2 linked regions of the Parasedimentitalea psychrophila genome follow. The protein of the gene in region 2 interacts with the protein of the main gene of each other region in a pairwise test. Links are inferred from orthologs where the notes say so. Each region holds a gene or a part of one and is shown on either strand. Other genes may lie near its edges.

Region 1 (3,245 bases), 2.0 Mb from region 2 along the record:
AGCCGGATGAGATCATCCACCGCTTGCTGTCGGGCGCCCTGCGCTGGGTCTCGGGCGCCGAGTATCCACTGCGGCGGCGGGTCATGGGCAAGGCTTTGGATGTTGTGCGCAGGGGCGGCGGATTGACCCTGGGCGGCTGTCGTATTCTGTCTCGCCGGGGGCAGATCTGGGTCTGTCGTGAATATAATGCGGTGCGCAATGAAGTGGCACCGGCGGATGCGGTCTGGGACAAGCGCTGGTGTTTTCAGGGCGGCGACCCACAGCAGCTGGAGCAGCGACCCTTGGGGCAGGCGGGCCTGTTGCTATGCCCGGACTGGCGCGATTCTGGCTGTCCGCGAGAGCTGCTGGAGGCGACGCCCGCTTTGTGGCGAAATCAGCAGCTGATCGCCGCGCCGCTGGCCAAAATGGCCAATGGATGGACGGTAAATGCGGTAATTTCTGACGAAGAGTTCTATACAGGGCTTTTATCGCATTGAACCTGACAGAATGATCCTTATTTTAGCATCAAAGCAGGTGTGTCGAATGGCATGCCTCAAAAACTAGGAGAGCTGCCTTGGGCAACGCACGTAATATCGCCTTCTGGGTCATTCTGTTTCTACTGGTCTTGGCGCTGTTCAATATGTTCAGCGGTTCGGGCAGCTCGATGCAGAGCCAGGAAAAGACCTTTTCTGAATTTGTCACCGCAGTTGAAGGCGGCGGGGTGACCAATGTCATCCTCGATGGCGAGCAAATTCGCTTTGCCGGGTCTGATGGCAACAGCTACCTGACCATCAAACCGACAGATGCTGAGGTCACAAGGCTGTTGATCGAGAACAATGTCCCTGTGCGGGCTGAAAAACAGACCCAGTCCGGGTTTCAGGCGTTTCTGATCACGCTGCTGCCATTCCTGCTGCTCATTGGTGTCTGGGTTTACTTTATGAACCGGATGCAAGGCGGCGGCAAAGGCGGCGCGATGGGCTTTGGCAAGTCCAAGGCCAAGATGCTGACCGAGAAACAGGGTCGGGTGACCTTTGATGACGTGGCTGGCATTGATGAAGCCAAGGAAGAGCTGGAAGAGATCGTCGAGTTCCTGCGCAACCCGCAGAAATTCAGCCGCCTGGGTGGCAAGATCCCCAAGGGTGCTTTGCTGGTGGGCCCTCCGGGCACCGGTAAAACGCTGCTGGCGCGCGCCATTGCCGGCGAGGCCGGGGTGCCGTTCTTTACCATTTCTGGTTCGGACTTTGTCGAAATGTTCGTGGGTGTTGGTGCTTCGCGGGTGCGTGACATGTTCGAGCAGGCCAAAAAGAATGCGCCGTGTATCGTGTTTATCGATGAGATCGACGCTGTCGGTCGCCATCGGGGTGCCGGTTATGGTGGTGGCAATGATGAGCGTGAACAGACTTTGAACCAGTTGCTGGTGGAGATGGATGGCTTTGAGGCCAACGAGGGTGTGATCATTCTGGCGGCCACCAACCGCAAAGACGTGCTGGACCCTGCCTTGCTGCGTCCCGGTCGTTTTGACCGTACGGTGACTGTTGGCAACCCCGACATCAAAGGCCGCGAGAAGATTTTGGGGGTGCATGCCCGCAAGACGCCGCTGGGACCAGATGTGGATCTGCGTATTATCGCGCGGGGGACACCGGGGTTCTCGGGCGCTGATCTGGCCAATCTGGTCAATGAGGCGGCCCTGTTGGCGGCCCGCCTTGGCCGTCGCTTTGTCACCATGGATGATTTTGAAAGCGCCAAGGACAAGGTGATGATGGGGGCCGAGCGCCGCTCTATGGTGATGACCCAGGAGCAAAAGGAAATGACCGCCTATCACGAGGCCGGCCACGCGGTTGTGGGGATTACCCTGCCGAAATGTGATCCGGTCTATAAGGCGACCATCATTCCGCGCGGATCGGCACTGGGCATGGTGATGAGCCTGCCGGAGTTTGACCGTCTGAACATGTTCAAGGAAGAGTGCCACCAGCGTCTGGCCATGTGCATGGCGGGCAAGGCTGCCGAAATCATCAAATACGGCGACGGCGAAGTCTCCAATGGGCCAGCGGGCGATATCCAGCAGGCCTCGGGACTGGCGCGGGCGATGGTGATGCAATGGGGCATGTCCGATACGGTCGGTAATATTGACTACCAGGAAGCCGCTGCGGGTTATCAGAGCAATGGAGGCGCTGGCGGCTTCTCGGTTTCAGCCGCGACCAAAGAGCTGATTGAGGGCGAAGTGAAACGCCTGATTGATGATGGTTATGAGCGGGCGTTTAAAATTCTGTCTGACAATGCCGAAGGCTTTGAACGGCTGGCGCAGGGTCTTCTGGAATATGAGACTCTGACCGGTGAAGAGATCAAGCGGGTGATGAACGGCGAGTTGCCGAGCGCCAATGATGACGAGGACGATGACGCGGATCAGGGCAATGCCTCGGTCACCGCTATACCCAAGGCCAAGCCAAAGAAGGCGCCGCCCGAAGGCGACATGGAGCCGGAACCCTCGGCCTGATATCAAAACACAATGGCCCGGATACCTTGATAGGTGCCCGGGCCTTTTTTATGCGCTGAGCCTGTGGGCTAGGGTGGATTTGAGTATTTTTAGCAAAAAGAAACCCTGACCAGGGGGATTTGCAGGGAGAGTGATATGCCGACACTACGTGAAGTTGAGTTTCAGGGGGAGATTACCTGGTTGGGGCATGTCGCTGCGGATGCGGGGCTTCGGGCCGCCCTGGTGGCGCATCTGGATTTTGGATTTGACGGCGATGCGGGGGCGCGCCACGCGGGGCACAACCGCGCCTCCTGTGTTCGGGTGAGGGATCTGTACCCGCAGGGCACCGAAATCCGCAATGTGCGTCAGCTGACCATTCTGTCCGAGGAAGAGCTGGCCCTGATTGCGGCTGATATGGCGATGCAGGCACTGGACCCGGCGCATCTGGGGGTGTCGATCGTGCTGCGTGGCATTCCGGACTTTAGCTTTATTCCGCCGTCGTCGCGGTTGCAGGGCCCGGATGGGGTGACGCTGGTGGTGGATATGGAAAACCGGCCTTGCCTATTTCCGGGGCGGGAAATTGACAAGGAGCACCCCGGATTTGGTCCCAAATTCAAACCGGCGGCGAAGAACCGCCGGGGAATCACTGGCTGGGTCGAGCGGCCGGGGCGATTGGCGATTGGCGATAGGTTGCGACTTTTTATTCCGGATCAGAGGCCCTGGACGCCACAATCGCAATGACGGCCCGAGGCGGATTTCAGATCTGCAGTCTGGAGTTGCAGTTACGCCGTTT
Region 2 (3,317 bases):
GAGAACCCCTGCCCCAGTGGATTGCCCATCGCCACAACCCAGTCGCCAACCAGCGCGGTGTCACTGTCGCCAAAAGTCACAAAGGACAGCGGGATTTCCGCGTCGACCTTGAGCAGCGCAATATCGGTCTTCTCATCGGTGCCGATCAATCTGGCCGGCAGCAATTCCTTGGGCTGCCCAGCGCCGGGGAAGAACTCAATCTCGATTTCATCGGCACCGGCGATCACATGGTTGTTGGTGACGATATAGCCGTCCTCAGAGATCACAAATCCCGATCCCAGCGCCGACGAGCGGCGCGGTCTGCGGCTTTCGCCATTGCCATTGCCGTTGTCGTTGCCGTCGCCATTGCGGTCCTGAAACTCGCGAAAGAAATCCTCAAACGGAGATCCTTCGGGCACGATGCCCTGTGGTCCGGTCCGGCCCTCGATAACCGTTGTGGTGGTAATATTGACCACGGACGGGCTGATTTTCTGAGCCAGCGGCGCAAGGCTTTCAGGGCGTGCCTGGGCCACCATTGCCTGGGCCAAAATCAACATGGTGGTCACCAACGTCAGCCACATCAGCCGACGGCCATTGGCCGGTCGGTCTTGGCTGATTGAAACTGCTTTTGCCTGAGCCTGCACGGATCTACTCCTTATCATTGTTGCGCTCCTCCTTTTGAACCAAACGGCGGGTCCAAAACCTGGTCTCTGGTCTGGTCCCCGGCCTGGTCCCTGGGAGGCCTGAAAGACAATGTAGTCACTTCCGCGCTTGCCGCAATAAATGTTGCACATATTCAATTTGAAGTGAGCGAGGTTACAGTCAAAGCCGCGCAATCCGGCCACTGGATGCGCTAAAATCCGCCCATCGACTGCCCCAGATTACAGTGCAGCCGCCAAGGGCCGGCCTACGCGCCCAAAAGATGTGCAATCCACAGCAGGACCAACCCCAGACCCATCGCCATGGCGCCAATCTGACGCCGCTCATTCAGGCCCAACTGCCGCATCATCTGCAACAGTCGTTCAACAAGAGAAGGGGCCAGCACATAGGCCAGCCCCTCTACTATAAACACCAGCCCAAGGGCCAGAAAGATCATCGCCATCAGTTGGCTGCGGGCCCAGTCGAGGACTTCAGATAGTTGAAGAACTCTGAATCGGGTGACAGCACCATCGAGGAATTGCCCTCCAGCATCGACGCGCGATAGGCGGCCAGTGTCCGGTAGAACTCAAAGAACGCGATATCCTTACCGTAAGCTTCGGCAAAGATCGCGTTGCGTCGGGCATCGGCCTGACCACGGATGATCTCGGCTTCACGCTCGGCCTCAGACACCAGTTCGACCTGAGTACGGTCGGCTTGGGCGCGAACCCGCTGCGCGGCTTCCTTACCACGGGCGATCTCGTCTGCGGCTTCACGTTCCCGCTCGGCGCGCATCCGGGCGAATGTCGCTTCCAGGTTGGCCTGTGGCAGATCGGTGCGTTTCAACCGCACGTCGATCACCTCAAGTCCCAGAGAGCGGGCCTGAAGAATGGCACCGTTGCGAATGCGCAGCATCAGCGCCGCCCGGTCGGATGACAGGATGTCATTGGAGCTGACCGAACCCAGAACCTCACGGATTTCCGCCCGCAGGATCGAATCGAGCCGGTTTTCAGCCACGGCGATGCCACCGGCACCCACCGCTTGGCGGAACTGACGGATATTGGCGATGCGGTAGCGGGCAAAGGCGTCAACCACCAGGCGGCGATCATCCAGCGGAGTAATCTCCAATGGGCCAACTTCGCGGCTCAGGATGCGGTCGTCATAGGTCACGACCTCCTGGATCAGCGGGATCTTGAACGCCAATCCGGGCTCTTCCTTGACCGCAACAACCCGACCAAATTGCAGCACCAGCGCCTTTTCACGCTCGTCCACGATGAACACTGCCGACAGGCCCGCCACGATGGCAAGCACCAGCAGGGGCAAGAGAAATGTAGTTTTCCGCATTAGTTGCCCTCCGTCCGGCGTAATTCGTTCAGCGGCAGATAGGGCACGACACCCTGACCGTTACCACCAGCAGTGTCATCCAGGATGACCTTGTCGACCCGGCTCAGAACCACTTCCATGGTTTCCAGATACAGGCGCTTGCGCGTCACTTCTGGTGCCTTGAGGTATTCCTCCAAAACCGCAGTGAAACGGCTTGCTTCACCTTCAGCTTCGTTCACCACCTGGGCACGATAGCCTTCGGCCTCTTCCAGCGTCTGGGCAGATGAACCACGAGCGCCAGCCAAGATCTGGTTGGCATAGGCATCAGCCTGCTTTTCCAGCCGGTCACGTTCCTGACCTGCCGATTGCACGGCGCGGAAGGCATCTTTGACGGGCTCTGGCGGATCGGCACCGTCAAAGTTGACCCGGATGATGTTGACGCCACTGTTATAGCTGTCCAGCGTTGACTGGATCAGCTCTTGCAGACTGTCCGAAATAATACCCCGGTCCCGGTTGAGGATCGGTGCCAGTTCCGACTGGGCGATGATTTCACGCATCGCCGATTCAGACACCGCCTGAATGGACTGCTGTGGATCGCGCAAATTGAACAGAAATTTGGCCGGATCGTTGATGTTCCAGACCACCTGGAAATCAATGTCGATGATGTTCTCATCACCGGTCAGCATTAGCCCGGCATCATTGCCGCGCGAGCCCGCCCCGATTGTCTCGGTCTGTTCCACCTTGACCGGGATCACCTCGGCGGTGACCAGTGGCCATGGGGCAAAGTTCAGGCCCGGCTCGCCGGTGGCAGAATATTTGCCCAGAAACAGTTCAACCGACTGTTCTTCGGGTTTGACCGTGTAAAAGCTGGCCATGCCCCACAGAACCGCAGCGCCAAGCAGGCCCAGCCCGACGGTGCCTTTGGTGAACAAGGGGCCCGAAGCGCCAGAGCCGCGATTGCCGCCGCCCTGACCACCGCCGCCACGTCCGCCCATCAGCACCCGCAACTGTTCCTGGCCTTTTTTCACCAGCTCGTCGATCTCAGGGATCTGCGGACCGTCATCACCGGGACGTTTACCGCCACCGTTGTTGTTGTCGCCGTTGCCCTTGTTGCCTCCGCCACCGGAAGAGCCTCCGCCCCCCCAGGGACCACCACTGTTGCCCGACATATTATCCTATCCCTATCTCGCCGCGAGTTGCGGCATTTGTGCTAACCTGTGGTCTAAACGCCGAAATTCAAGCGCTGCGCACAGGTGTTTTCAGTGTTACCAGTTCTTCGGACATGGTCGGGTGAACCGCCACTGTCCGGTCGAAATCTTCCTTAGTCGCGCCCATCTTGACCGCGATGCCCGCCAGCTGGATCATCTCACCGGCGCCCG

The links.
Region 1: the proteins of hflC (region 2) and ftsH interact in binary tests that used the Escherichia coli proteins (3 or more experiments, as listed by UniProt). The link is inferred for Parasedimentitalea psychrophila from one-to-one orthologs.

Annotation. Positions count from the first base shown.
Region 1 is NZ_CP127247.1:631,247-634,491, reverse strand. Bases 87-3,013 are described here. They hold ftsH (ATP-dependent zinc metalloprotease FtsH), read left to right. Parts: upstream 87-553; coding sequence 554-2,473; downstream 2,474-3,013. Other genes in these bases: QPJ95_RS03115 (MOSC domain-containing protein), read left to right, coding at 2,609-3,013; tilS (tRNA lysidine(34) synthetase TilS), read left to right, coding at 87-476. Also shown: more of tilS, read left to right, coding at 1-86; more of QPJ95_RS03115, read left to right, coding at 3,014-3,193. UniProt on the Escherichia coli protein: Acts as a processive, ATP-dependent zinc metallopeptidase for both cytoplasmic and membrane proteins. Plays a role in the quality control of integral membrane proteins.
Region 2 is NZ_CP127247.1:2,651,578-2,654,894, reverse strand. Bases 21-3,019 are described here. They hold hflC (protease modulator HflC), read right to left. Parts: upstream 1,960-3,019; coding sequence 1,081-1,959; downstream 21-1,080. Other genes in these bases: hflK (FtsH protease activity modulator HflK), read right to left, coding at 1,959-3,019; QPJ95_RS12930 (DUF2065 domain-containing protein), read right to left, coding at 887-1,081; QPJ95_RS12935 (Do family serine endopeptidase), read right to left, coding at 21-641. In the rest of the region: more of QPJ95_RS12935, read right to left, coding at 1-20; more of hflK, read right to left, coding at 3,020-3,107; gor (glutathione-disulfide reductase), read right to left, coding at 3,175-3,317.